2 regions of the Arthrobacter sp. NPDC057009 genome follow, and region 1 is predicted to be linked to the other one. Evidence: riboswitches for the same ligand, from Rfam matches in the RefSeq annotation. Region 1 holds a riboswitch; the other holds the start of a gene.
The links. A riboswitch is a leader RNA that binds a small molecule or an ion and turns the genes downstream of it on or off. The one in region 1 is predicted to bind glycine.

Region 1 (14,390 bases):
GCCGGCCGGGGAAGCGCTCTTCCCGCCCGGCTGGATGCTTTCACGCGTGGTTTGGCTCATGAGTGGCCCTTTCTAGATGGCAGCGGGCTGCTGCTGGGTGATGCAGTGGATCCCCCCGCCGCGGGCGAAAAGTTCGCGGGCATCGATGCCCACAACTTTGCGTCCGGGATAGGCGTCCGCGAGGATGCGGAGCGCCTTTTCGTCGTTGGGGTCGGAGAACGTGCAGGCGATGATTCCGCCGTTGACCACAACGTGGTTGATGTAGCTGTAGTCCACGAAGCCCTCCGGGTCCGTCAGGGCAACGGGCGCCGGGACTTCGATGATGTTCCATTCCCGGCCGGCGGCGTCGGTCGTGGAGGACAGGAAGCTGATGATCCCGCGGCTCACCTCATAGTCCGGGTGGGCAGGATTCTGCTGGGAATGGACCAGCAGGGTGCCCGGGGACGGGATGGCGGCCACGATGTCCACATGCCCGCGCGTTCCGAACCGCTGGGAATCCCGGGTGAGTCCGCGCGGCAGCCAGATCACCTTGGTGGCGCCGATGGTCCTGGCCAGTTCAGCCTCGACGTCGGCCTTGCTGAGTCCGGGATTGCGGCCCGGATCCAGCTGCACCGTTTCGGTGACCAGCACGGTTCCTTCGCCGTCCACCTGGATTCCGCCGCCCTCGTTGACCAGCTCGGAGACCAGGTGCCGGGCGCCCGACCGGCCGGCCACCTCGGCGGCGACCAGTGAGTCCTTGTCCCACCTCGCCCAGTCCTGTGCGCCCCAGCCGTTGAAGACCCAGTCCACAGCACCCACGGACCCGTTTCCGTCCAGGACAAACGTGGGGCCGATGTCGCGCATCCACGCGTCGTTGAGTTCCGCCGTCAGCACCTCGACGGCGGGGGAGAGGTAGAGGGCGGCGGTGCCGACGTCGGACGGGTCCACCACCATGGTGACCGGTTCAAACTCGACGGCGGCGTTCGCGACGGCGGCCCAGACGGAGCGGGCGGCATGCGCCGCCTCCGCGGTGTCCCCGAGGGTGTAGCCCCCGGTGGGGAAGGCCATCCAGAGCCGCTCCTGGCGAGCCGTTTCAGCCGGCATGCGCCACGTGCTCACGCCTGCACTCCGGCCTCGACGAGCTCGGCCGGGGCATTAGGCGTGCCGAACGGCTCCCCGGGGCGGACCGGCTCGGTGAGCCGGGCATAGGTGTCCGGGCGGCGGGTGGTGAGGAACGGGAAGAGCGTCAGCCAGTCCTTGCGCTGGTCGAGGTCGAGGTCGGCCACGAGGACCGCCGACTCGTTCCGGGGTGCCTGGACCAGGACGCGGCCGTAGGGATCCGAGATGAAGGAGGAGCCATAGAAGTTCAGGCTGCCCTCCTGGCCCCAGCGGTTCGGGACCACCATGAACAGGCCGTTGGCGATGCCGTTGCCCACGATGACCTGCTGCCAGAGCGGCTGGGTGTCAAAGTCCGGGAACAGCGGCTCGGAACCGATCGCCGTCGGGTAGACGAGCAGTTCGGCGCCGCCGAGTGAGTACATGCGCGCCAGCTCGGGGAACCACTCGTCCCAGCAGGTGGGCATGCCCAGCCGGGCACCGCCGAGTTCAGCCGGGGCATGAACCTGGTAGGCATCCTCCGCGGCGGGACCCTGGCGGAAGAACTTGTCCTCGTAGTATCCGGCGGTCACCGGGATGTGCAGCTTGTGGGTGCGGGCCAGGAGTTCGCCGGACGGCGAGACCAGGATGGAGGTGTTCAGGCCCAGCCCGTCGTCGGAGCCGTCCGGGTTGGCGGCCCGCTGGTAGAGCGAGGCGTGCACACTGATGCCGTTCCGGCGGGCGGCCTCGGCCGCGAAGCGGAAGGTGGGGCCGGTCAGCAGGTCCTCGGCGGCGTCGGAGGGGCGGGGGCGGTGCTGCCCCTGCAGCGCCAGGTCGTTCTCCGGAACCTGGTCGGCGGGGTAGCGGGAGAGGGTGAGCTCGGGCAGGAACACCATGGTGGCACCCAGCCGGGCGGCACGGTCGATGCCGTCGTTGAGCTCTGCACGGAGTGCGGCGGCGCTGCTGTGCCAGCGGTGCTGTACGACGCCCACCCTCAAGGAAGGACGTCCGGACGGCGCTGTCCGGGCGAGCGAAGCAGGCGCGTTGGGGCAGGTTATTTCGATCATGATGATGATTACTCCAGTGAGACGACCGTCACTAAATGAATGACGTTCATTTAGTATGCACGTGCGTCCGTGGCGTGGCAAGGGTTATTTGAATGCCGATCATTTATGACCCTGCCCGCTCGCGACCGGAAGTTGGTGCCCGGAAAATTAGTAAGTAAGCTGATCGTGAAATTCGCACTCCGCTGCTCCCCGTGCTGGAGCGCCTGCGGTAGCGTCGAAAGCACTGGACCATTCGAGGAGGATTCATGAAGGCTTCACCGACACTGACCAACAACATGCAGGCCGTCCTGACGGACCTGATCGAACTGCACATCCAGGGCAAGCAGGCGCACTGGAACATCGTTGGAACCAACTTCCGGGATCTGCACCTCCAGCTGGATGAAATCGTCACCGCCGCCCGGCTCTTTGCCGACGACATGGCCGAACGGATGCGCGCCCTGCATGCCCTGCCGGACGGACGCAGCACCACCGTGGCCAAGTCGACGAACCTTCCCCAGTTCCCGGAGGGGCTCATCAACACCAAGGATGCGATCGACCGCATTGTGGCCGCGCTGGAAGCGGCCGTGGGCACCATGCGCAAGGTCCATGACGAGGTGGATGAGGAAGACCCCACCACCGCAGACCTGCTGCACACCTTCATCGAAAAGCTCGAGCAGTTCGCGTGGATGACCGCCGCCGAGAACATGAAGGCGACGGCCAGCGTCACGCAGCCTGACAGCAAGTAGCCGCGCGGGCAGTTATTGCCCGCGCCGGTTGTCATGGGCGGCCCTGGGGGGATTCCTCCGGGGCCGCCCGATTCTGTGTCCGCTACTTCTTTGTGCCCGTTACTTCGCGCGGTCCCGACTACTTCTCGCGGTGCCCGCTACTTTGCGCGCGGGATGCGGCTAAGTACGACGGCGGCCAGCACCGACGCGGCAGCCATCAGTACCAGCCCAATCGCCGCAGTGATATGGACGCCGGAGCCAAAGGACGCCCGGGCTGCTGCCGTCAGCGCCTCGGCCAGCGGTGCCGGCAGCGATCCGGCGAGCTCCATCGCGCCGGCCAGTGTTTCCCCGGCCTTGTCCGCCGCCGCTGCAGGGACCGTCTCCGCAATGACTGCCGGCAGGGCGAGGTGCTGCTGGTAGGACGCGGTCAGGATGGATCCCAGCACCGCCGTGCCGAGGAGTGAGCCCACTTCGTAGCCCGTCTCGGAGATCGCTGCCGCTGCGCCGGACTTCGCTGCCGGCGCTGCTCCCAGGATCAGGTCGTTCGAGATGGTCTCGGCTGCTCCCACACCCACGGCCAGGAGAAGGAGGGCGGCCAGCAGCGTGGCGGGGCCGCCGTCGTGATTTCCGAACGTGACCAGGCAGTAGCCGGTGGCGCTCAGCGCCAGTCCCGCGGCCACCACAAAGCCGGGCCGTACCTTCCTCACCAGCGGAACCACCAGCAGGCCCGCCAGCACCATGGCCGTAAGCGCGGGCACCATGGCGGTGCCGGACTCCGATGGTGACATGCCTTCGAGCAGCTGCAGGTGCTGTGCCAGGAACAGGATGAAGCCGTTGTAGGAGAACAGCGACAGGATGTTTGCCGTGATCGCCGTGCTAAACACGGGGTTCCCGAACAGGGACAGGTCCAGCAGTGGCGATGCCAGGGCCTGCTGGCGTCGGACGAAGAGGAAGCCCATGGCCATGCCGAAGGCCATGACGGCGAAGGGGGCCAGGCCGGGGCCGTGGGTTGCCAGTTCCTTGATGCCGTAGACCACCGGCACCATGGTCAGCATCGACAGCACCACGCTGGGGGCATCCACCCGTCCCGGCTTCGGATCCTTGGATTCGGGGATGAGGAAGCGGCCCAGGACCAGCGGCGGCAGCATGATCGGCACGGCCACCAGCAGGACTGCGCCCCACCAGAAATGCTCCACCAGCCAGCCGCCAAAGATCGGCCCCAGCGCTGCACCCCCGGAGAAGCATGCCGCCCAGATGGCAACGGCCAGCCTCCGCCTGCCCGGTTCCTGGAAGATGTTGCGGATCAGGGACAGCGTGGACGGCATGAGCATCGCGCCGAAGAACCCGAGTGCTGCGCGGCCGGCGATGAGCCATTCGGCACTCGGTGCGAACGCAGACGCTGCGGACACGGCCGCAAAGCCCGAGATGCCGACCAGGAGCAGGCGGCGGCGTCCGATCTTGTCGCCAAGGCTGCCCATTGCCACAAGGAGCCCGGCAAGGACCAGCGCGTAGGCGTCCACCACCCACAAAAGCTCCACGCCTGAGGGATCCAAGCTGCGCGCGATGGCGGGAAGGGCAAACGTCAGTGCCGTATTGTCCACGGCCACCAGGAGGACCGGGAACATGAGCAGGGCCAGGGCGAACCAGTCGCGGCTCTTGTGTGCAGCCGCGTTGCCGCCGGTGAGCCTCGGGCTAAGGGTCGAGTGGATCGTCATGAAATAACTATACCGTCCGGACGGTATAGTTATCACCCTGTTTGCCGGAACCGGGCATGATGGAATCCATGCCCAGAAAACCGGTCGCGCGCGGCGCAGTCCTCGATGCCTTCGAATCCCTCCTGATTGAGGTGGGGGAGCGCGCTGCCACACTTGACGCCGTGGCCGCCCGCGCCGGCGTCTCCAAGGGCGGGCTCCTGTACCACTTTCCGAACAAGGAGGCGCTGATCGGCGTCCTGCTGGACCGGCTGGATGAGTTCGCCGAGGCGGATGCCCAGGCCATGGCAGCGGCTCCCGAGGGTGCTGCCGCCTACTTCATCAAGTCATCGGTCTGGGCCGATACGCCGCTGGACCGCGCCATCGTGGCTGCCACCCGGCTCGCCGAAGTGGCCCACGAGGAAACGCGGCGCCGGTTCGCCCACATCCAGCAGCGGTGGCTTGATGAGATCGCACGCGATGTCGGACCGGGCCTGGCCAAGGCTGTTTTGTACATGGGTGACGGGCTCTACTTCAACGCCATGCTGTCCATTGGCCCCGCCGCGACCCCGTCCGAGACGGCTGCGGACGTCGAAAGCCTCCTTGCCGCCCTTGACCGGCTGCGGGGGTAGGCCGGCTTGCGGCCGGGCTGCCGCCACGGTTTGTGGACGCGAACCCGTCGGAACGCATCGAAGCCGCCGGAAATTTCCAGCGAACGGGAGGCCTTCCGGCGTTTTCGTTCTGGGGCCGGCCGTCATGCCTCACCCTGCGCCGACACGGTTTGCGGACGCGAACCCGGAGTAGGAGAATAGGCTCGGTGGCAGCTGTCACCGCCCAACTTAATAAAGCCTTTGATCTGCGGCGGGAGAGTCCTGCAAGTAGGTACAAGCAGGCGCCGTAGGAGCAAAACCTCCCCAGGAATCTCTCAGGCCCACGTACCGCCGCGGCAAGGCAACTCTGGAGAGCAGCAGGCTGCCCCTGAAATGCTCCGCTCCGCGCGGACGGTTCAGGGCGTGCTGTGCTCACCGACGGTGCAAGCGGGGCTGTGCGAAGGCGCAGCAACGCGGAATCTCTCAGGTCCAATACAGAGCGGGGAGGAACCCGAATCAATGTGGCGTACCCTGCGCCGCCTTAGTCATGGAGTTCCTTTTGACCGTTAGTTCAGCCTCCTCGTCCTTCGTCGACCGGCATATCGGCGCCCGCCGCCAGGCCGACGTCGAAGCCATGCTCAAGGCCGTCGGCTACGACACCGTCGACGCGCTGGTTGATACGGCAGTGCCCAACGACATCCGCCAGGACTCCCCGCTGGCGCTCGCCCCGGCGCTGAGCGAAGTGGAAGCTCTCGCCGAACTCCGGAAGCTCGCGGCGAAGAACAAGACTGCCGTGCAGATGATCGGGCAGGGTTACTACGACACCGTGACGCCGCCGGTGATCCGCCGCAACATCCTCGAGGCCCCCGCCTGGTACACCGCGTACACCCCGTACCAGCCGGAGATCTCCCAGGGCCGGCTCGAGGCGCTGCTGAACTTCCAGACCATGGTCCAGGACCTGACCGGGCTGCCCATCGCCAACGCTTCCCTGCTGGACGAAGCCACGGCCGTGGCCGAGGCCGTGCTGCTGATGCGCCGGGCCAACAAGAAGAACGAGGGCAAGACCGTCCTGGACGCGGACTGCCTGCCGCAGACCATCGCGATCGTGAAGGGCCGTGCCGAGGCACTCGGCTTCGAGGTGGAGGTCGCGGACCTCGCCCAGGGGCTGCCCGACGGCGAGATCAACGGTGTCGTGCTCCAGCAGCCCGGCGTTTCGGGCCGGGTCTTTGACCACTCGGGCGTGATTGCCGCCGCCAAGGAGCGCGGCGCGCTGGTGACCGTGGCCGCCGACCTGCTGGCCCTGACCCTCATCACGCCTCCCGGCGAGCAGGGCGCCGATATCGCCGTCGGCACAGCCCAGCGCTTCGGTGTGCCGCTGTTCTATGGCGGACCGCACGCCGCCTACATCGCCGTCCGCACGGGCATGGAGCGCACCCTTCCCGGCCGCATCGTCGGCGTTTCCAAGGACAACGCCGGAACTCCCGCGTACCGGCTTGCCCTGCAGACCCGCGAGCAGCACATCCGCCGCGAGAAGGCTACCTCCAACATCTGCACCGCGCAGGCGCTGCTGGCTATTGTGGCCTCGATGTACGCCGTGTACCACGGACCGGAGGGTCTGAAGGCAATCGCCGAAACCGCCCACGGCCACGCCAGGACTCTCGCCGCGTCGCTCAAGGCTGCCGGGCTGGACGTCCTCCACACCAGCTTCTTCGACACCGTGACGGTCTCCGTCCCGGGCAAGGCGGCCGCCATCGTCGCCGCCGCCGAGCAGAAGGGCATCAACCTCCGCAGCATCGACGACACCGTTGGCATCTCCACGGATGAAACCACGACGCCGGCCATTGTCGCTGACGTTCTCGCCGCCTTTGGTGCCACGGCAGTGGAGGCGGGTGACGGTTTCGCACTGGAGACCGCCGTCGAACGTTCCTCCGCGTACCTGCAGCACCCGGTGTTCAACACGCACCGCTCCGAAACGCAGCTGCTGCGCTACATCCGGAAGCTTTCCGACCGCGACCTTGCCTTGGACCGGACCATGATCCCGCTGGGTTCGTGCACCATGAAGTTGAACGCGACGGCTGAGATGGAGGCCATCTCCTGGCCGGAATTCGCCTCGATCCACCCGTTCGCCCCGGACTCCCAGACCGCGGGCTGGCGCGAACTGATCGCTGACCTTGAGGGGCAGCTGACGGAGATCACCGGCTACGACCAGGTGTCCATCCAGCCCAACGCCGGGTCGCAGGGTGAGCTGGCGGGCCTGCTGGCGATCCGCGGGTACCACCGCTCCCGCGGTGATGAGCAGCGCAACGTCTGCCTGATCCCGGCATCCGCGCACGGCACCAACGCGGCCTCGGCCGTGCTGGCCGGCATGAAGGTGGTCGTGGTGGCCACTGCCGCCGACGGCACGATCGACCACGGGGACCTGTACGCGAAAATCGAGGCCAACAAGGATGCGCTCTCCTGCATCATGATCACGTACCCGTCCACGCACGGGGTATACGACGGCGATGTCCGCGAAGTATGCGACGCCGTGCATGCCGCCGGCGGTCAGGTGTACGTGGACGGCGCGAACCTCAACGCGCTGGTGGGCCTGGCGCAGCCGGGCAAGTTCGGCGGGGACGTCTCGCACCTGAACCTGCACAAGACCTTCTGCATCCCGCACGGCGGCGGCGGACCGGGCGTCGGCCCCGTCGCAGCCAAGGCCCACCTCGCCCCGTTCATGCCGGGCGACGCGGCGACCTGGACGGAGGGCAACGACGTCCCGATCTCCGCGTCGCGCTTCGGCTCCGCGGGCGTGCTGCCCATCTCCTGGGCGTACGTGAAGCTCATGGGCGGGGCTGGCCTGACCGAGGCCACCAAGTCTGCGCTGCTCGCAGCCAACTACGTGGCGGCCAGCCTGAACGACTTCTTCCCCGTGCTCTACACGGGCGAAGGCGGCCTTGTGGCGCACGAGTGCATCCTGGACCTGCGCGAACTGACGGCCAAGACCGGCGTCACCGCCGAGGATGTGGCCAAGCGGCTGATCGACTACGGTTTCCACGCGCCCACGCTGGCGTTCCCGGTGGCGGGAACGCTGATGGTGGAGCCCACCGAGTCCGAGGACCTGGGCGAAATCGACCGGTTCATCAAGGCCATGATCGCCATCCGCGGCGAGATCGACCAGGTGGCCAACGGAGACTTTACGGTCCAGAACTCGCCGCTGCGCAACGCACCGCACACCGCGGCCGCCGCGATCAGCTCCGACTGGGACCGCGCCTACCCGCGCGAGCAGGCCGTCTTCCCCGGGCACACGCACAAGCAGGACAAGTACTTCCCGCCGGTGGGCCGCATCGACGGCGCAGCGGGTGACCGCAACCTGGTCTGCTCCTGCCCACCTCTCGAAGCGTTCGAGGACAACACAGCAGCGTTCGAAAACTAAAGCTCCCATGGTGGGCAGGCCGAAGCCGTACTTCGGCCTGCCCACCGGCACCCAAAGGATTCCTCAATGACTGAGAACTACACCGCCCTTTACGAGGAGCACAAGAAGCTTGGCGCCTCCTTCACCGACTTCGGCGGCTGGCAGATGCCCCTGAAGTACGGCTCCGAACTGGCCGAGCACCACGCCGTCCGCAATGCGGCCGGCATCTTCGACCTCTCCCACATGGGCGAAGTCTGGGTGACCGGCCCCGAGGCCGCAGCCTTCCTGGACTACGCCCTGGCCGGCAAGATTTCCGCCATGGCCGTCGGCAAGGCCAAGTACTCCCTGATCTGCAACGAGGACGGCGGCATCATCGACGACCTCATCGTGTACCGGCGGCCCTCTGACATTGAGGACAACGACAGGTTCCTCGTGGTCCCGAACGCCGGCAACGCCAAGGTCGTGGCCCAGGCACTGGCGCAGCGGGGCGCCGGCTTCAACGCCGTTGTCGAAGACGTCTCCGCCGAGACATCGCTGGTCGCCGTGCAGGGTCCCAAGGCCGAGGAAATCCTCCTGCGCCTGGTCCCGGCCGCCCAGCACGAGCTGGTCACCGGGCTGAAGTACTACGCCGCCGTCGAGGTCCCCTTCCTGGTGGGCGGTGCCAGCCGGAACCTGCTGCTGGCCCGCACCGGTTACACCGGTGAGGACGGCTTCGAGATCTTCGTGGAGAACGACGGCGCCGCCGCCCTCTGGCAGTCGATCGTCGCCATCGCGGATGAGGGTGAGCTGACGCCTGCCGGTCTTGCCTCCCGTGATTCGCTCCGTCTGGAGGCCGGCATGCCGCTCTACGGCAACGAGCTTTCCCTCGAGGGCGACCCGTTCGCCGCCGGCCTCGGCCCCGTCGTCGCGCTGTCCAAGGAAGGCGACTTCGTGGGCAAGGCCGCGCTGGCAGCCAAGAAGGAAGCCGGGGCCGGCTCCACCACGGGCCGCAAGCTCGTGGGCCTCAAGGGCCTGGGCCGCCGCGCCGGCCGCGGGCACTACCCGGTCCTCAAGGACGGCAACGTCGTCGGTGAAGTGACCTCCGGCCAGCCCAGCCCCACCCTCGGCTACCCGGTCGCCATGGCCTACGTCGACGTCGCCTACGCCGAACCCGGCACGGCCCTGGACATCGACCTGCGGGGCAAGGCGGAGCCGTTCGAAGTCGTCGCACTGCCTTTCTACAAGCGCTCAAAGTAGCCCAACCAGTCCTGCCCCCTAGTGCCGTTCCCGGCACCGGCCCCGTCGGGGCTAACATCCTCCGCGTGCTCGGTCGCGTAGACGCCCGCTGAGCGGACGTGACGCTCCCGAATGGGCCCACGCCGTCAGGGTTCCCTGGCCGAGCTTGCGAGGTTAGGGAGACGGTGGGGAGCACGCTTCCGGATGCCAGCCCCTAAGGGGGCCGGCAACTCAGCTCGGGTTTAGCAGTTGGGACAGAACACGCTGAGGCTGTCGCGCTCCTCGCAAGCCAAAGGTGCTGGAGAGGGGCCGCCGTCGGATGAGCCCTACCGAAATCCGACCGGTGGGGTATGCCCTCGCCAAGCTCGATCATTGGCGGTTGAGCTTGGCGAACCGGCACCCCGGCTTTCCCAGCACGGGACCGCCGTAGTTTCCTCCGGGAAACTGTTGGCCCCGAGAACTGAACTGACTAACGGCGGGTGAGGGGTCTCCGGAAGCGTGCTCCCCACCGTCCCCCTAGCCTCGCAAGCTCGGCCCGTGAACCCGGACGGCGTGGGCCCAGCACGCGGAGGAGTTCCCTCAGCCGCCACCCAAGCCACGCAAGCCGGGCGCGGAGGAGTTCCCCCACACGCCACCCAAGCTACGCGCTGTACGAGACAACAGATTTCAACAGTTAGGAAAAAACACATGGCAAAAGTTGCCGCTGAACTGCAGTATTCCGCCGAGCATGAATGGGTTTCCCGCGGGGACGGGAATGTGGTGTCCATTGGCATTTCCGCCGTGGCCACTGACGCCCTCGGCGACATCGTTTACGTTGACCTGCCCGAGGTCGGCTCGGCCGTGACCGCGGGGGAGACCTGCGGCGAGGTGGAGTCGACCAAGTCGGTCTCTGACCTGTACGCCCCGGTCACCGGTGAGGTAGTCGAGATCAATGACGACGTCGTTTCCGATCCCGCGCTGATCAACAGCGACCCGTACGGGGCCGGCTGGCTGTTCAAGGTGGCCGCAGAGTCCGAGGGGCCGCTGCTGTCGGCCGAGGAGTACGCGTCCACGAACGGCGGCGAGCTGTGAGCGGCGCAGGTGCCGCAGGCACAGAAACAGTTGCGTTTGAGCAGGTTGTGTCGCCGAGCCTGAACGCTGACCTCGCGGAGCTGGATCCGGAGATCGCGGTGAAGATCGACGACGAACTTGGCCGCCAGCGCTCCGGTCTGGAGATGATTGCGTCGGAAAACCACACTGCGGCTGCGGTGATGCAGGCGCAGGGTTCGGTGCTGACCAACAAGTACGCCGAGGGCTACCCGGGCAAGCGTTACTACGGCGGCTGCGAGCACGTTGACGTGATCGAGCAGCTTGCCATCGACCGGGTCAAGGCCCTGTTCGGTGCCGAATACGCGAACGTGCAGCCGCACTCCGGTGCGCAGGCGAACGCCTCGGTGATGCACGCGCTGATCAAGCCGGGCGACACCATCATGGGCCTGAACCTGGCCCACGGCGGGCACCTGACCCACGGTATGCGCATCAACTTCTCCGGCAAGCTGTACAACGTGGTCCCGTACCAGGTCCGTGAAGATGACCACCGGATCGACATGGCCGAGGTGGAGCGCCTGGCCCAGGAGCACAAGCCGCAGCTCATCGTGGCCGGCTGGTCCGCGTACGCCCGGCAGCTGGACTTCGCCGAGTTCCGCCGGATCGCCGATTCCGTGGGCGCCTACCTGATGGTGGACATGGCGCACTTCGCGGGCCTTGTCGCTGCGGGGCTGCACCCGTCCCCGGTGCCGCACGCGCATGTCACCACGTCCACCACGCACAAGACCCTGGCCGGTCCGCGCGGCGGCATCATCCTGACCAACGACGCCGACGTCGCCAAGAAGATCAACTCGGCAGTCTTCCCCGGCCAGCAGGGCGGACCGCTGGAGCACGTGATCGCAGGCAAGGCCGTGGCCTTCAAGATCGCCGCGTCCGCGGAGTTCAAGGAACGCCAGGAGCGCGTGCTCGCCGGTGCCCGGATCCTGGCCGAGCGCCTGGTCCAGCCCGATGTGACCGCGAAGGGCATCTCCGTGGTCTCGGGCGGAACGGACGTGCACCTGGTCCTGGTGGACCTGCGGAACTGTGAGCTCGACGGGCAGCAGGCCGAGGACCGCCTCGCCGCCATCGACATCACCGTGAACCGCAACGCCGTGCCGTTCGATCCGCGCCCGCCGATGGTCACCTCCGGTCTGCGCATCGGCACCCCGGCCCTGGCCACCCGCGGTTTCGGCGAAGCCGCTTTCGCCGAGGTTGCGGACATCATCGCAGAGGCACTGACCGCCGACGCCGGCGCGGACCTCTCCGGACTGCGCAACCGGGTAGAGGCCCTGGCCGAAGCCCACCCCCTCTACCCGGGCGTCGCAAACCTCGCCTGACCCCGAGGGTGGAGTTTTTGTCCAGATACCGCGGGTTGAAGGCCCTTTTGCGGCCATGATCTGAACAAAAACTCCACCCTCACCCGACCCCATGCCTAGTTAGGATTGTTTTATGGCCGTTGGAGTCTTTGATCTCTTTTCCATTGGGATCGGACCCTCGAGTTCCCACACCGTGGGTCCGATGCGTGCCGCTGCCGTTTTCGCCGGGGAGCTGAAAGCTGGCGGGAAGCTGGACAGCGTGGCCTCGCTGCGGGTGGACCTGTACGGCTCGCTTGCGGCCACCGGGCACGGGCATGGCACCATGACAGCGATCCTGCTGGGCCTGGAGGGGTTTCACCCGGAGCTGATCCTGCCCGATGAGGTTGAGGAGCGGCTGGCGTCGATCGCGGAGACTGGAATCCTGAACCTGGCCGGCTCTGTGCCCCTGCCTTACGGCGTGAAGGACATGGTCCTGCGCCCGCTCACCGTTCTGCCGCGGCACACCAACGGCATGATCTTCGCGGTGTCTGACGCCGAGGGGACGGTGCTTCACGAGGCGACGTTCTTCTCCGTCGGCGGCGGGTTCATTGTCCGTGAGGGCGAGGAGGACGCTGCACAGCAGGAGCTCGACGAGTCGAAGAAGGTACTGCCGCTGCCGTTCCGGACCGCCGCCGAGCTGCTGGAACATTGCCGTGCCCAGGGCCTCTCCATCGCCGACATCATGCTGGTCAACGAGTGCGCCTCGCGCTCCGAGGCGGAAATCCGGGAGGGCCTGCTCCACATCTACTCCGTGATGGAGGGCTGCGTGGACGTCAGCCTGAAGCGGGAGGGGCTGCTGCCCGGCGGACTGAAGGTCCGCCGTCGTGCCCCTGACTGGCACGAGCGCCTGCTGAAGGAAGGCCGTGACCACGGAGGGGACTATCACGATCCCAGGTACTGGCAGGAGTGGGTGAACCTGATTGCCCTGGCGGTCAACGAGGAGAACGCGTCGGGCGGTCGCGTGGTCACCGCTCCGACGAACGGTGCGGCGGGCATCATTCCGGCCGTGCTGTACTACGCGCTGCACTTCGCGCCGGGCATGGACAAGGCTACCCAGGAAGACCGCGACGACGTGGTGGTCCGTTTCCTGCTGACCGCGGGTGCGATCGGGGTGCTCTATAAGGAACAGGCGTCCATCTCCGGCGCGGAGGTGGGCTGCCAGGGCGAGGTGGGATCGGCGTCGTCGATGGCGGCCGCCGGGCTCGCCGAGGTCATGGGCGGCACACCGGCGCAGGTGGAGAACGCGGCCGAAATCGCGATGGAGCACAATCTGGGCCTGACGTGTGATCCGATCGGCGGGCTGGTCCAGGTGCCGTGCATCGAACGGAACGCGATCGCGGCGGCGAAAGCGATCAATGCGGCGAAGATGGCGCTGTGGGGTGACGGTTCGCACCGGGTCTCATTGGACGAGGTCATCGTGACCATGCGCGAGACCGGCAAGGACATGAGCTCCAAATACAAGGAAACCGCGATGGGCGGCCTCGCCGTCAACGTCGTCGAGTGCTGACCGCTCACCCGCCTTCCGGGACCTAGTTGTTGGCGGCGGCCCAGAGATTCAGGCTCGAGGCAAAGACGACCCACGACAGGTACGGCAGCATCAGCAGGCCGGCCGTGCGGCGGATCGGCCCGAACAGCAGCACGCAGGCGGCCACAGCCAGCGCCAGCGCACCGATAATGCCCAGCGCCAGCCAGAGCGCGGCCGCACCCCACGCCGGATAAAGCCCGAAGAACACGGGCGTCCAGGCCAGGTTGAGGGCAAGCTGCATGCCGTAGACGGTGAGCGCAGCCCTGCGGTTCGGGCTGCGGCTCCGCCAGACGAGCCAGGCCGCCACGGCCATGGCCGTGTACAGCATGGTCCAGACGGGACCGAACACCCAGTTGGGCGGAGACCACGGCGCCTTATCGGCCACCGCGTACCAGCCGGTGACGTTGGTGATGGTTGCCTGCGAACCGAGCCAGGCCACGAGGGCGGAGGCCGCCAGGAACCCCACGAGTGCGGCCAGGTCGACGGCGGTGCGCCGCGGCTCAGGCTGCGCGCCGCCACCCGTGCGTTTGCCGTCTGTTCCGGCTCCCGCGGCCGGTGCGCTGTCCCTGCTGCCCATTTCACTACAGTTGCCAAGGGCACAGGCAGAGTCAAGCTGCTGACCAGGATCACGTGCCGGCATCGAGCGGGCAGGGAGGCCTGCCGGATAGACTTGAGGCTGCTTCTCCGGCATCTGCACGAAACGTAAGCGA
Region 2 (14,390 bases), on a different contig from region 1:
TCCGGCGGCCGTGCGGCGTGGAATGTGGTCACCACGGACAACGCCTGGACCGGCGCGAACTTCCGCCGCGGCGGCTACCTGGACCACGCCGACCGGTACGTCCACGCCGAAGCGTTCGTCACCACGGCCAAGCGGATCTGGGACTCCTGGGCGGACGGCGCCATCGCTTCGAGCCCTGCCGCTGCCGCCTGGGCCGCGCCGGGTTCGGCCCGGCCCGTGCACCACGAGGGCAAGCACTACACGGTGGACTACGTTCCCCGGCTGCCGCGCAGCGCCCAGTACCGTCCGGTGCTGTTCCAGGCCGGCGACTCGCCAGAAGGCCGCGACTTCGCGGCCCGGCAGGCCGACGTCATCTTCTCTGCGCACCCGAAGCTCGACGACGCCCTGGGCTTCCGCCGCGACATCGTCCAGCGCACGGTCAATGCCGGCCGCTGTGCAAACGACGTCAAGATCATGCCCGCGAGCGAGTTCATCCTTGCGGCCACGCCGGAGGAGGCACTCGAGAAGAAGAACTGGGTGCGGAGCCTGCAGATCGGGCCCGAACAGGCCGTCGCCTACCTCGAACAGTTCTGGGGCCGCGAGCTGCAGGAATTCGATCCGGACGGCCCGCTGCCGGAGATCGATCCCGTGGTGGAGGAGACCTCCGAGACTCGCGGCAGCGGTTTCCACGGCGCCAACGCGAAGCAGCTGGCGGATCAGTGGCGCGCTGAAGCCAAGGACAAGGGCCTCAGCATCCGGCAGTTCGTCTCCGCCCGGACGAGCCGCGGGGACTCCAGCTTCACGGGATCCTATACCGAGGTGGCGGACCGCCTGGCGGAGTATGCCCGCACAGGTGCAGTGGACGGCTTCAACATCTCGCCGTGGCTGATCCCCACCGGCCTGGACGACATCGTCAACCGCCTCGTCCCGGAGCTGCAGGAGCGCGGCGTCTACCCCACCGGGTACGCCGGGTCTACGCTGCGCGAGAACCTCGGGCTGGCGACTCCCGTCCGGCAGGCTGACGCGGCTGTGGGGAACACCGCCGTCGGTCTGGAAGTCTAGGCTCGTGGACGGCGGCCGTGGCGGTGAAGACCGGGTTGTTGAAGGCAGCGTTGTTGAACAGCGGGGGTCGGACCACGGCGGGTCGGTCAACAACGGGGCAGACACCATCCGGCTCCAGCTGACCGTCCGGGAACTGCTCCTGTAACAACCCCATCGATTGCTCCATAGGTGCCCTTTTCGAACCTCATAACGGCACCTGTGGAGCAGTCGATCGGTGCTTAAACTCAGGGGGACCCGGCTTCGTCAGGTGGCCACGAGTGACAGGAAATCCTCAATCCATGTCTGCACTCGGCCGTCGTCCAGGTGCAGTCCGTGCCTGCCGCCGTCGACCTTTATCAGCTGCGCGCCCGGAATCCGTTCCGCCATCGCGACGGCGTTCGCAGCAGGCGCCAGGGCATCCTCGCTGCCGTGGATGATCAGGACCGGGGCCTGGATTTGCGCAAGAACATCCCACGCGTCATGCAGCCGGCTTGCCCTGAAGTGCCTGCTCTTGACCGCAGCGGAGGCCTGCACCCGAAAGAACGCGGCTACAACCCCGGGATTTTGCTCCACAAAGGCGGGGCTGACGAACAGCGGCGCCATGCGTGCGGGGTCACCGCTGGTGAGTGCGGCAGTGGCGGCAGCGCTCCGGCCCGGTCCCCTGGCGTCGCCGGCACTTGTTGCGGCCAGGACGAGCGACGCCACCCGGGCGGGGAAGTCCACTGCCATCCACTGCGCAGCGCGGCCACCCATCGAGTGCCCATAAACATGGGCCCTGTGGACGCCGGCCGCATCCAGAACGGCCATGGCGTCCGCCGCAAAGGCACGCGTGGTGTAGTTTTCCGCGCCGCCTTCCGAGCTGGCGCCGATTCCACGGTGGTCGAAACGGATGACCCGGAACGAACGGGCCAGGCCAGGCACCACCGGGTCCCAGCCGGCCATTCCCGTCGCCTGCCCCGCCACAAGCAGCAGCGGTTCGCCGCGGCCTTCCTCCGTCCAGGCAAGCTCCGCCCCGTCGGGGGTCACGGCCTTTTTCAACGGGGTCACCTGTCCAATGTACCCGCAGGGCGTTGGCCCGAGGATAGGGCAGTGTACGATTGGACCGCCAAAGCGCGAACGTACACTTGTGGCCCCATTTCACCGCGGAAATGGGGCCACAAGTGTACGTTCGCGCTGTTGGAGTGCTTGGTTCAGGAGGCGTTGGCTCCTGCCGGGAGGTTCCAGGCCGTCAGGGGCTGGGTTTCGACGTTGTTGAAGGTGTAGAGGTGGATGCCCGCGAGTGCAGGTTCCGTGGCAGCCAGTTCCGAGACCAGGGACGTGGATGAGTAGCTCCCGGCGTTCAGGAGCCGGCGCGCGAGCGGTCCCTTGCGGTTCAGGAACTTCAGCGACGGACCAACCCCGATCTTCGTGGCCAGCGAGATCAGCTTGGCCCGGGGAACGGCCCCGGCCACTCCCGCCCAGATGGGAAGGTCAACGCCCTCGCGGCGGAGCAGTTCGGCGTACCAGCCGATCCTGGTGGCCGAAAAGCACATCTGGGTGACCACGCTCGAGGCCAGATGCTGCTTTTCGAGCAGCGCATCAAGCATGTGCAGTTCGTTGTGCTTCGGATGGCCTTCCGGATATCCGGCCACGCCGATGGCCACGCTTCCGCCGGTCAGTTCGGCAATGTCCTCCATGAGCCGGAGGCTGTTGCCATAGGGACCGGCGGCTTCCACGGCATCGCCACCGATCGCGAAAACCTCGGTGATTCCCGCGGCCTCGCACTCGCGTAGCAGGCCCGCCAGCTGGGTCCGGCTGCTGAGGCCCCGGGCGGCCAGGTGGGGAATCACGTTGTAGCCGAGCCCGCCCAGCTGCACGGCGGCCCGCACGGTGGCCTCCGGCCCGTGGTGCGGCAAACAGGTCACCGTCAGCGTGGATCCGGCAGGAACGTGCGCCTGGACGTCGCGGATGATGCCGTCCGTGGGAATGATCTCCAGACGCACCGGCAAGTGGTTGAATCGCACGTTTGTCACCGCAGGATGACCGTCCGGTTCCCGGACAGGATGATTCTTCCTTCGGCGTGCCAACGCACAGCGTTCGTCAGGGCCTTGCACTCCGCGTCCTTGCCCACGGACACCAGGTCCGCGGGGGTGTAGGTGTGGTCGACCTCGATCACCTGCTGCGCGATGATCGGCCCCTCGTCAAGCTCTGAATTGACGTAGTGCGCCGTGGCGCCGACCGTCTTCACCCCGCGCTCATGCGCCTGGTGGTAGGGCTTTGCGCCCTTGAAGCTGGGCAGGAACGAGTGGTGGATGTTGATGGCCCTGCCGGCGAGCCGGGCGGTGGCCGAGTCACTGAGGACCTGCATGTAGCGGGCCAGGACCACCAGTTCGACGTCGAGCGCCTCCACGAGTTCCAGCAGGGCGCCTTCCGCTTCGGGCTTGGTGGCCGCTGTCACGGGGACGTGGTGGAACGGGATTCCGTGCCAGGCCGCGAGCCCCTCCAGGTCCGGGTGGTTGGACACCACGGCTGCAATCTCCACAGGAAGTTCGCCGCTGCGGGCGCGGGCCAGCAGGTCGTTGAGGCAGTGGTCGTATTTGGACACCATCACCAGGATGCGCTGCTTGCGGTCGTGCCGCTCCAGGCGCCAGTCCATGCCCCATTGCCCTGCCAGCGGCGCGAAGCGTTCGCGGAGCTGTTCGACGGCGGTGATGTCGACGGCGGCAGTGTCACCCGGGGCGGCGGTGGAGGCGAAGTGCACCCGCATGAAGAAGTGTCCCGCGCTCCGGTCACCGAACTGCTTGAGGTCCACGATGTAGCACTCCTGCTTGAGCAGGAAATCCGCGACCGACTGGACGATCCCCAGCGAATCCGGGCAGGAGAAGGTGAGCACAAACTCTCCGGCTCCGGGCCCGCGGGACTGGGCCGCCGCCGTCGGGCCCGCCGCCGTCCGCTTTTCCTCGGTGCTGATCATCCCTGGACGCTCTCTTTCTCCTGCTGCCGGCTGTCCGCAACCTCGCGGGCGGCGTTTTCCTCGGCGCGCAGCTCGTCCTGGAAGGCCTCGTAGCGGGCAATGTGGGCAGGCCGGCGGCGCAGCACCAGCCAGGCAGCACCGAGGAGGACGAACCAGACCGGTGTGACCAGCAGGGCGGCCAGCGTGTCAGGTTGAGTGGTGAGGGTCCACAGCACAAAGCCGAAGAACGCGAAGACCGCCCACACCATGGGAATGCCGCCAGGCATCTTGAACTTGGAGGCGGTGTGCAGATGCGGGCGCCGGCGGCGGAAGGCGATGTAGCTGGCGAGGATGATCGACCAGACGAAGACGAAGCAGACGGCAGAGACGGTGGTGACCATGTCGAACGCCTTGCCCACGTCCTGCCCGGCGTACATGAGCACCACACCGGAGAGCAGCAGCACGCAGGACAGGAACAGGGCGTTGTTGGGTACCTTCCGGCGGGACAGGCTGCTGAAGACGGCTGGCGCATCCCCTTCCTCGGCCAGGCCGTAGACCATGCGCGAGGTGGAGTAGATGCCGGAGTTGGCCGAGGACATTGCCGAGGACAGGACCACGAGGTTGACCACCGTGGCAGCCGCCCCGAGGCCGGCCAGCGAGAACATGGCGATGAACGGGCTGTGGCCGGCCGCGAACTGGGTCCAGGGCGTGACGGACATCAGGATGATGAGGGCGCCCACGTAGAAGAGCAGCACGCGCACCGGAATGGAGTTGATGGCCTTGGGCAGGTTCCTCTCCGGGTTCTTGGCCTCGGCGGCCGTGGTGCCCACGAGTTCGATGCCCACGAACGCGAACACGGCGATCTGGAAGCCGGCCACGAAGCCCATGAATTCATTGGGGAAGAAGCCGCCGTGGCTCCACAGGTTGGTGAAGCTGGCCTGCCCGGAGTCGCTCTGGAAACCGGTGAAGATCATGAACATGCCCACGATGATCAGGGCAGCGATGGCGATGATCTTGATGAGGGCGAACCAGAATTCGGTTTCGCCGAAGGCCTTGACGGTGGTGAGGTTCAGCAGCAGCAGGATGGCCACGGTGGCCAGGCCGGGGATCCAGAGCGGCAGTCCCGGCCAGAGTTCACGGGAGTACCCTGCGATCGCGATGACGTCCGCAATTCCCGTGATCACCCAGCAGAACCAGTAGGTCCAGCCGGTGAAAAAGCCGGCCCAGGGGCCCAGCAGGTCGGCGGCGAAATCGCTGAAGGATTTGTAGTTGAGGTTGCTCAGCAGCAGTTCGCCCATGGCCCGCATGACGAAGAACAGCATGAAGCCGATGATCATGTACACGAAGATCACCGACGGCCCGGCCGCGGAAATGGTTTTGCCGGAACCCATGAACAGGCCGGTGCCGATGGCGCCGCCAATGGCAATCAGCTGGATGTGGCGGTTGCTCAGCTGCCGTTCCAGTCGCGGAGCTTCCCCGGCCGGGGACGCAGGAGGGTGAATCGTCATAAGGAACTCCATTGTTCAAGTGGCACCAAATGGCCACACTGACAGGGTTCCTCCCCGCTCTGTACTGGACCTGAGAGATTCCGCGGACATGGTTGACCGCTTTGCACCTTCGGTGAGCCCGGGCACGCCAGGCTGCTTTTCAGAGTTGCCTCGCCGCGGCGGTACGTGGGCCTGAGAGTTTCCTGGGGAGGGTTTGCTCCTACGGCGCCCGCTGATGTACCGGCAGGGCTCTCCCGCCGCAGATCGTAAGCATTTTCAGTTATGGAAGCGAGGGCCGCGGTCCTGCCCTGGAAGCCCGGTCCGTGCCGGTCAGCCCAGTCCCGCTAGCCACCGGGTTCAGTGTGGTCTCGGTCACGAAGAATTGTCAAACCCGGCTCCCCGAGGCCTTCACGGTCCTCGCCGCGGAGGCTTGGCCCGACCGCGTTTTGGCATTCGCCGCCCAGTGCTGTACTGTGTGAGCCGAATCACCCACATCTTCATAGCCTTTCGAACCGTGGCGGGAGAGTCCTCCCAGTCATGCACCGGGCAGGCGCCGTAGGAGCAAATCCTCCCCAGGAATCTCTCAGGCCCCAGTACCGCCGCGGCGAGGCAACTCTGGAAAGCAGCCAAGCATTGTTTGGCTCACCGACGGTGCAAGCGGACACCCGTGTCCGCGGAATCTCTCAGGTCCAATACAGAGCGGGGAGGAACCCAAATCCATGCCGTGCCACCCGTGGCCGGCCAGACCTGGAGTTCCTCATGACGATTCAATCGCTTCCGTCAACGTTTGCTGACCGGCATATCGGCGCCCGCCGCCAGGCCGACATCGACACCATGCTCAAGCACGTTGGCTATGACACGGTCGACGGCCTGGTTGACGCCGCCGTTCCGGCCTCCATCCGCCAGGAAAACGCGCTGCGCCTCACCGCGGCCCTCAGCGAAGTTGAGGTCCTGGCCGAGCTTCGCCGGCTTGCGGCCAAGAACAAGACCGCCGTGCAGATGATCGGCCAGGGCTACTACGACACCGTGACGCCGCCGGTGATCCGCCGCAACATCCTCGAGGCCCCCGCCTGGTACACCGCGTACACGCCATACCAGCCGGAGATCTCCCAGGGCCGGCTCGAGGCGCTGCTGAACTTCCAGACCATGGTCCAGGACCTGACCGGGCTGCCTATCGCCAACGCTTCCCTGCTGGACGAAGCCACCGCCGTGGCCGAGGCCGTGCTGCTGATGCGCCGCGCCAACAAGAAGAACGAGGGCAAGACCGTCCTGGACGCGGACTGCCTCCCCCAGACCATCGCGATCGTGAAGGGCCGCGCCGAGGCGCTTGGCTTCGAGGTGGAGGTCGCTGACCTCGCCCAGGGACTGCCCGACGGCGACATCAACGGCGTCGTGCTCCAGCAGCCCGGCGTTTCGGGCCGGGTGTTCGACCACTCCGGTGTGATCGCCGCCGCCAAGGAGCGCGGCGCGCTGGTGACCGTGGCCGCGGACCTGCTGGCCCTGACCCTCATCACGCCTCCCGGCGAGCAGGGGGCCGACATCGCCGTCGGCACCGCCCAGCGCTTCGGTGTCCCGCTGTTCTTCGGGGGCCCGCACGCTGCCTACATCGCCGTCCGCACCGGCATGGAGCGCACCCTTCCCGGCCGCATCGTCGGCGTTTCCAAGGACAACGCCGGAGCTCCCGCGTACCGGCTTGCCCTGCAGACCCGCGAGCAGCACATCCGCCGCGAGAAGGCCACGTCCAACATCTGCACCGCGCAGGCACTGCTGGCCATCGTGTCGTCCTTCTACGCCGTCTACCACGGCCCCGACGGACTGAAGGCGATCGCCGAGACCGTCCACCGCAACGCCCGCGTCTTGGCTACGGCACTGAAGACTGCCGGCCGCGAACTGGACAGCGAAACCTTCTTCGACACCCTCACCGTCCGCGTTCCGGGCAAGGCCGCCAAGGTCATCACCGCCGCGGAGGCCCGCGGCATCAACCTCCGCTTCATTGACGCGGACACCGTGGGCGTCTCCATCGATGAGACGACGACGGCGGCAACACTCTCCGCTGTTGCCGTCGCCTTCGGCGCGGGTCCGGTTGCGGACGCGGCGGGCTTTGAACTGCCTGAGGCCGTGCTGCGCACCTCGGACTTCCTGCAGCACCCGGTGTTCAACACGCACCGCTCCGAAACCCAGCTGCTGCGCTACATCCGCAGGCTCTCCGACCGCGACCTGGCACTGGACCGGACGATGATCCCGCTGGGCTCGTGCACCATGAAGCTGAACGCAACGGCCGAGATGGAAGCCATCTCCTGGCCGGAATTCGCCTCGATCCACCCGTTCGCACCGGACTCCCAGACCGCGGGCTGGCGCGAACTCATCGGCGGCTTGGAAGCCGACCTCGCCGAGATCACCGGCTACGACCAGGTCTCCATCCAGCCCAACGCCGGGTCGCAGGGTGAGCTGGCGGGTCTGCTGGCGATCCGCAGCTACCACCGCTCCCGCGGCGACCACCAGCGCAACGTCTGCCTCATCCCCGCCTCCGCGCACGGCACCAACGCGGCCTCGGCCGTGCTGGCCGGCATGAAAGTGGTCGTCGTGGCCACCGCCACCGACGGCACGATCAACCACACGGACCTGTACACCAAGATCGAGCAGTACCGGGACGTTCTCTCGGCGATCATGATCACCTACCCCTCCACCCACGGGGTGTACGACGGCGACGTCCGCGAAGTATGCGACGCCGTCCATGCCGCCGGCGGCCAGGTGTACGTCGATGGCGCGAACCTCAACGCGCTCGTCGGTCTGGCGCAGCCAGGCAAGTTCGGCGGGGATGTCTCGCACCTGAACCTGCACAAGACCTTCTGCATCCCGCACGGCGGCGGCGGACCCGGCGTCGGACCCGTCGCGGCCAAGGCCCACCTCGCCCCGTTCATGCCGGGCGACGCCACCAAGGCTTCTTCCGAGGGTGCCGTGGACGGACACGGCGTTGCGATCAGCGCGTCCCGGTTCGGCTCGGCCGGTGTCCTGCCGATCTCCTGGGCCTACGTGAAGCTCATGGGCGGCCAGGGCCTGACCGAGGCCACCAAGTCGGCCCTCCTCGCGGCAAACTACGTCGCGGCGCGGCTGGACGAGTACTTCCCCGTCCTTTACACCGGAGACAGCGGGCTCGTGGCGCACGAGTGCATCCTGGACCTGCGCGGCCTCACCGCCAAGACGGGCGTCACCGCCGAGGACGTGGCCAAGCGCCTGATCGACTTCGGCTTCCACGCACCCACGCTGGCGTTCCCGGTGGCCGGCACGCTGATGGTGGAGCCCACCGAGTCCGAGGACCTGGCCGAGATTGACCGGTTCATCGAGGCGATGATCACCATCCACGCCGAGATCCAGCAGGTCGCCAACGGTGACTTCACCCTGGAAAACTCGCCCCTTCGCAACGCACCCCACACGGCAGCCGCCGTCGTCAATTCCGACTGGAAGCGTTCGTACCCGCGCGAGCAGGCTGCATTCCCGGTGTCCTCGCTCCGGCAGGACAAGTACTTCCCGCCGGTGGGCCGGATCGACGGCGCCGCCGGTGACCGCAACCTTGTGTGCTCCTGCCCGCCCCTTTCCGAGTTCGAGAACTAAGGATTATCCAATGACCGAGAACTACACCGCCCTCTACGACCAGCACAAGAAGGCCGGCGCATCCTTCACCGACTTCGGCGGCTGGCAGATGCCGCTGAAGTACGAATCGGAACTGGCCGAACACCATGCGGTGCGCAACGCGGCCGGCCTGTTCGACCTCTCCCACATGGGTGAAGTCTGGGTCACCGGCCCCGATGCGGCCGCGTTCCTGGACTATGCCCTGGCTGGCAAGCTGTCCGCGATCGCCGACGGCAAGGCCAAGTACTCGCTGATCTGCGACGCCGACGGCGGGATCATCGACGACCTGATCTCTTACCGCCGGGCTGAGGACAAGTACCTCGTGGTGCCCAATGCGGGCAACGCAGCCAAAGTGGCCGCCGCCCTCGCCGAGCGCGCAGCGAACTTCGACGTCACCGTCGAGGATGCCTCTTCGGAGATTTCGCTGATCGCGGTGCAGGGTCCCAATGCGGAGGCGATCCTGCTGCAGCTCGTTCCGGCAGAACAGCACTCCCTGGTAACTGACCTGAAGTACTACGCGGCCGTTGAGGTCGGGATTGCGGTGGGCGGCAGCGTGCAGAACCTGCTGCTGGCCCGCACCGGATACACCGGCGAGGATGGCTTCGAGATTTACGTCCCCAACGCCGAGGCACCCCGGCTCTGGGAAGCGCTGCTTGAGGCGGGCGAAGGGCACGGGCTGGTCCCCGCCGGCCTCGCCGCCCGCGACTCGCTGCGCCTGGAGGCCGGCATGCCGCTTTACGGCAACGAGCTCTCCCTCCGGGTCAACGCCTACGCGGCCGGACTCGGTCCGGTGGTTTCCCTGGCCAAGGAAAGCGACTTCGTGGGCAAGGCGGCGCTGGCCGACCTCAAGGCAGCCGGCGTCGGTTCCACCATCGGGCAGAAGCTCGTGGGCCTCAAGGGCACCGGCCGCCGCGCCGCGCGCGGCCACTACCCGGTCCTCAAGGACGGCACCCTGATCGGTGAGGTCACGTCGGGCCAGCCCTCCCCCACCCTCGGCTACCCGGTGGCCATGGCCTACGTCGACGTCGAGCACTCCGAGGTCGGCACGCTGGTGGACGTTGACCTCCGCGGCAAGCCCGAGCGCTTCGAAGTCGTGGCATTGCCGTTCTATAAGCGCCAAAAGTAACGCGCTACGGGCCCGACCGGCCCTCCCCCCGACCACAACGAGTTTCAAACGTAAAGGACATACACATGGCAAAGGTTGTTGCTGAACTGAAGTACTCCGCCGAGCACGAATGGGTTGCCGTTGACGGATCCGGGCCTGTGGGCATCGGAATCTCCGCCGTGGCCGCCGACGCCCTGGGCGATATCGTGTACGTGGACCTGCCCGAGGTGGGCGCTACCGTCACGGCCGGCGAAACGTGCGGCGAGGTGGAGTCCACAAAGTCCGTCTCGGACCTGTACGCCCCGGTCACCGGCGAGGTCACCGAGATCAACGACGGCGTCGTCGCGGACCCGGCTCTCATCAACAGCGACCCCTACGGTGCCGGCTGGCTGTTCAAGGTGGCCGTCACCGACGAGGGCCCGCTGATGTCGGCCGAGGAATACGCCGCAGCAAACGGCGGCGAACTCTAGCGCCTGCTCCTCCGCATAACCTCCCCAGCCCGAACCGATCACAACAATCCCAGTTAGGAACCGACCATGGCTGTTGGCGTCTTTGACCTGTTTTCCATTGGAATTGGCCCCTCGAGTTCGCACACGGTTGGCCCGATGCGAGCTGCCGCCGTTTTCGCGGAGGAGCTGAAGGCTGCCGGGACGCTGGCGGACGTGGCGTCGCTGCGGGTGGATCTCTACGGTTCGCTCGCGGCGACGGGGCACGGGCATGGCACCATGACGGCGGTGCTGCTCGGCCTGGAGGGCTTTCACCCGGAGCTGATCCTGCCGGATGAGGTGGAGGAGCGGCTGGCCTCGATCGCGGAGACCGGCATCCTGAACCTGGCGGGGTCGGTTCCGCTGCCGTACGGGGTGGAGGACATGGTGCTGCGGCCGCTGACGGTGCTGCCGCGGCACACGAACGGGATGACGTTCACGGTGTTTGATGCCGACGGCGGTGAGCTGCAGAAGGCGACGTTCTTCTCGGTCGGTGGCGGGTTCATTGTCCGCGAGGGCGAGGAGGACGCTGCACAGCAAGAGCTGGAGGAGTCGAAGCAGGAGCTGCCGCTGCCGTTCCGGACGGCCGCGGAGCTGCTGGAGCACTGCCGTGCCCAGGGCCTGTCGATCGCGGACATCATGCTGGTCAACGAGTGCGCGTCCCGGTCCGAGGAGCAGGTCCGGGAGGGCCTGCTGCATATCTGGTCGGTGATGGAGGGCTGCGTGGCGGCGAGTCTGAAGCGGGAGGGGCTGCTGCCCGGCGGACTGAAGGTCCGCCGTCGTGCCCCTGACTGGCACGAACGCCTGCTGAAGGAAGACAAGGACCGCGACCCCAAATACTGGCAGGAGTGGGTGAACCTGATTGCCCTCGCCGTCAACGAGGAGAACGCCTCCGGCGGCCGCGTAGTCACCGCCCCGACAAACGGCGCCGCCGGGATCATCCCGGCCGTGCTGTACTACGCGCTGCACTTCGCGCCGGGCATGGAGAACGCGACACAGGAGGACCGCGACGACGTGGTGGTCCGTTTCCTGCTCGCCGCCGGCGCCGTCGGGGTGCTCTATAAGGAACAGGCGTCCATCTCCGGCGCCGAGGTGGGCTGCCAGGGCGAGGTCGGATCGGCGTCGTCGATGGCCGCCGCCGGGCTCGCCGAGGTCATGGGCGGGTCCCCGGCCCAGGTGGAAAACGCGGCCGAAATCGCGATGGAGCACAACCTGGGCCTGACGTGTGATCCGATCGGCGGGCTGGTCCAGGTACCGTGCATTGAACGGAACGCGATCGCGGCGGCGAAAGCGATCAATGCGGCGAAGATGGCGCTGTGGGGTGACGGTTCGCACCGGGTCTCCCTGGACGAGGTCATCGTGACCATGCGCGAGACCGGCAAGGACATGAGCTCCAAATACAAGGAAACCGCGATGGGCGGACTCGCCGTCAACGTCGTGGCCTGCTGATTCAGTACTCCTGCTGACAAGTACTTACGGAAAGAGAACAATGACACTGGCACCAGAAGGCCGGAAAATGCTGCGGATCGAGCAGCGCAACGCGGCCACCCCGGTGGAACGCAAACCGGACTGGATCAAGGCCAAGGTCCAGATGGGCCCGGAATTCGTCGGCCTGAAGAACCTGGTCAAGAAGGAAGGCCTGCACACCGTCTGCGAAGAGGCCGGCTGCCCCAATATCTTTGAATGCTGGGAAGACAAGGAAGCCACCTTCCTCATCGGCGGCTCCGAATGCACCCGCCGCTGCGACTTCTGCCAGATCGACACCGGCAAACCCTCCCCCGTGGACCGGTTCGAACCCACCAAGGTCGCCCGCTCCGTGCAGTCCATGCAGCTCCGGTACGCCACCGTCACCGGCGTCGCCCGCGACGACCTCGAGGACGAAGGCGTCTGGCTCTACGCCGAAACTGTCCGCAAGATCCACGAACTCAACCCCGGCACCGGCGTCGAACTGCTCATCCCGGACTTCTCCGGCAACCCCGGCCACATCGCCGCGATCTGCGACTCTGCCCCGGAGGTGTTCGCGCACAACGTCGAAACCGTGCCCCGGATCTTCAAGCGCATCCGCCCCGCGTTCCGCTACGAACGCTCCCTGGACGTCATCACCCAGGGCCGGAACCTGGGCATGGTCACCAAATCCAACCTCATCCTGGGCATGGGCGAAACCCGCGAGGAGATCTCCGAGGCCCTGCGTGACCTGCACCAGGCCGGCTGCGACCTGATCACCATCACCCAATACCTGCGCCCGAGTGAGCGGCACCTGCCCGTGGACCGCTGGGTCAAACCCCAGGAATTCGTGGACCTGCAGCACGAAGCCGAAGAGATCGGCTTCCTCGGCGTCATGTCCGGCCCCCTGGTCCGCTCCTCCTACCGCGCCGGCCGGCTCTGGGCAACCGCCATGCGCAAAAAAGGCCGCGACATCCCCGCCGAACTCGCCCACATCGCCGAGGGCATCCAGGACTCCGGAACCACCCGCCAGGAAGCCAGCACCCTGCTCAAAAGGCCGGCCTGAAACCGCGGGTATAGCGTTATTGCATGACCGAAACCTACAGATACGACGTTGAGGTCCTGCACCTGCTCGTGTCGCCTGGCCATGCGTACTTCGGCCGCGCGCGGGACGGGGCGGCCGAAGTCCCGACGGCGGACGCCGAACGGGTGGAGATCGTCGCCGGCAAGGGAATTGTCGGGGACAGGTTTTTCGGGAAGGCGGCGCACATGGACGCCGCGGTCACGCTGTTCGCCGTTGAGGCCCTCGAGGCCATGGCTGCCGAACTCGACGCCGGTCCCTTTGACCCGTTGCTGACCCGGCGCAACGTGATCCTCAGGGGCGCACACCTGGCCCCGCTGCTGGGAGAGGACTTCGCGCTGGAGTCCCGGGGCAGTGTGGTGCGGTTCAAGGGCGGGCGCCCCGCCCATCCTTGCGCCTGGATGGACAGGATGCTGGCGCCCGGCGCGCACGCCGCGATGCGCGGGCGCGGGGGCATGCGCTGCCGGGCTCTTTCCGACGGCGTGCTGCACCGCGGGCCTGCGGTGCTGGTCAGCCCGGTGCCGCTCGAGTCCGCGCAGGCGGGAACGCCGAACGTGCTGCGGCCGGGCCGGCTGCCGTAGCACGGCAACAGCCCGAGTGCGGGGCCGGGTTACAGCCCCGGCGCCTGCCCCAGCTCAGCCCGGAGCTGCGAGAGCCGGGCGTAGGCGCTGTCCCGGTAAGCCACGAGGTCCTCCCGGCTGGCCGGATCGATGTCCAGGAACCCGTGGCCGGTTTTCAGCCCCAGGTTGCCTTCCTCCACGGTGGACGTCAGCGCCGCGGGCGGGGCAAACCGCTCGCCGTAGGCCTTCTCCAGGGTCCGGTACGAGGACTCGTACACGTCCAGGCCGGCCATGTCCCCGATTGCGAAGGGGCCGAAGAGGGCGAGCCGGAACCCGAAGGTGCTGCTGACCACCGCATCGATCTGGGAGGGGGCGGCCACGCCCTCTTCAACGATCCGGGCCGCTTCCTTGTACAGCGCGAACTGCAGCCGGTTGGCAACGAATCCTGGTGTGTCGGCCACCCGGGCCGGAGTCTTGCCAAGGGACCGGATGAGCTCTTCGGCAAGGTCCATCACGCCGGGCGCGGTCTGCGGTCCGGGGATCAGCTCCACCCCGGGAATGAAGGGGGCAGGGTTCATCCAGTGCACGCCGAGGAAGCGTTCGGGATTGCTGACCGCCGCTGCCAGTTCCCCGATCGGAATGGCGGA

Region 2: another riboswitch for glycine. It lies ahead of cycA (D-serine/D-alanine/glycine transporter); the one in region 1 lies ahead of gcvP (aminomethyl-transferring glycine dehydrogenase).

What each region holds. Positions count from the first base shown of each region.
Region 1 is NZ_JBHUSB010000005.1:12,684-27,073, forward strand. Features, by position in the region: gene ACFTR6_RS06850 (APC family permease) at 1-60, opposite strand, end outside; gene ACFTR6_RS06855 (agmatine/peptidylarginine deiminase) at 73-1,083, opposite strand; gene ACFTR6_RS06860 (nitrilase-related carbon-nitrogen hydrolase) at 1,095-2,141, opposite strand; gene ACFTR6_RS06865 (Dps family protein) at 2,387-2,866, shown strand; gene ACFTR6_RS06870 (MFS transporter) at 3,004-4,560, opposite strand; gene ACFTR6_RS06875 (TetR/AcrR family transcriptional regulator) at 4,629-5,168, shown strand; glycine riboswitch at 5,389-5,487, shown strand; gene gcvP (aminomethyl-transferring glycine dehydrogenase) at 5,674-8,541, shown strand; gene gcvT (glycine cleavage system aminomethyltransferase GcvT) at 8,608-9,756, shown strand; gene gcvH (glycine cleavage system protein GcvH) at 10,423-10,806, shown strand; gene glyA (serine hydroxymethyltransferase) at 10,803-12,137, shown strand; gene ACFTR6_RS06900 (L-serine ammonia-lyase) at 12,250-13,662, shown strand; gene ACFTR6_RS06905 (TspO/MBR family protein) at 13,685-14,257, opposite strand.
Region 2 is NZ_JBHUSB010000009.1:88,141-102,530, reverse strand. Features, by position in the region: gene ACFTR6_RS11595 (NtaA/DmoA family FMN-dependent monooxygenase) at 1-1,041, shown strand, start outside; gene ACFTR6_RS11590 (hypothetical protein) at 1,046-1,186, shown strand; gene ACFTR6_RS11585 (alpha/beta fold hydrolase) at 1,285-2,067, opposite strand; gene ACFTR6_RS11580 (methylenetetrahydrofolate reductase) at 2,211-3,023, opposite strand; gene purU (formyltetrahydrofolate deformylase) at 3,029-3,973, opposite strand; gene cycA (D-serine/D-alanine/glycine transporter) at 3,970-5,460, opposite strand; glycine riboswitch at 5,610-5,706, opposite strand; glycine riboswitch at 5,948-6,048, shown strand; gene gcvP (aminomethyl-transferring glycine dehydrogenase) at 6,199-9,051, shown strand; gene gcvT (glycine cleavage system aminomethyltransferase GcvT) at 9,062-10,195, shown strand; gene gcvH (glycine cleavage system protein GcvH) at 10,261-10,644, shown strand; gene ACFTR6_RS11550 (L-serine ammonia-lyase) at 10,711-12,108, shown strand; gene lipA (lipoyl synthase) at 12,149-13,168, shown strand; gene ACFTR6_RS11540 (MOSC domain-containing protein) at 13,192-13,764, shown strand; gene ACFTR6_RS11535 (3-hydroxyacyl-CoA dehydrogenase family protein) at 13,794-14,390, opposite strand, start outside.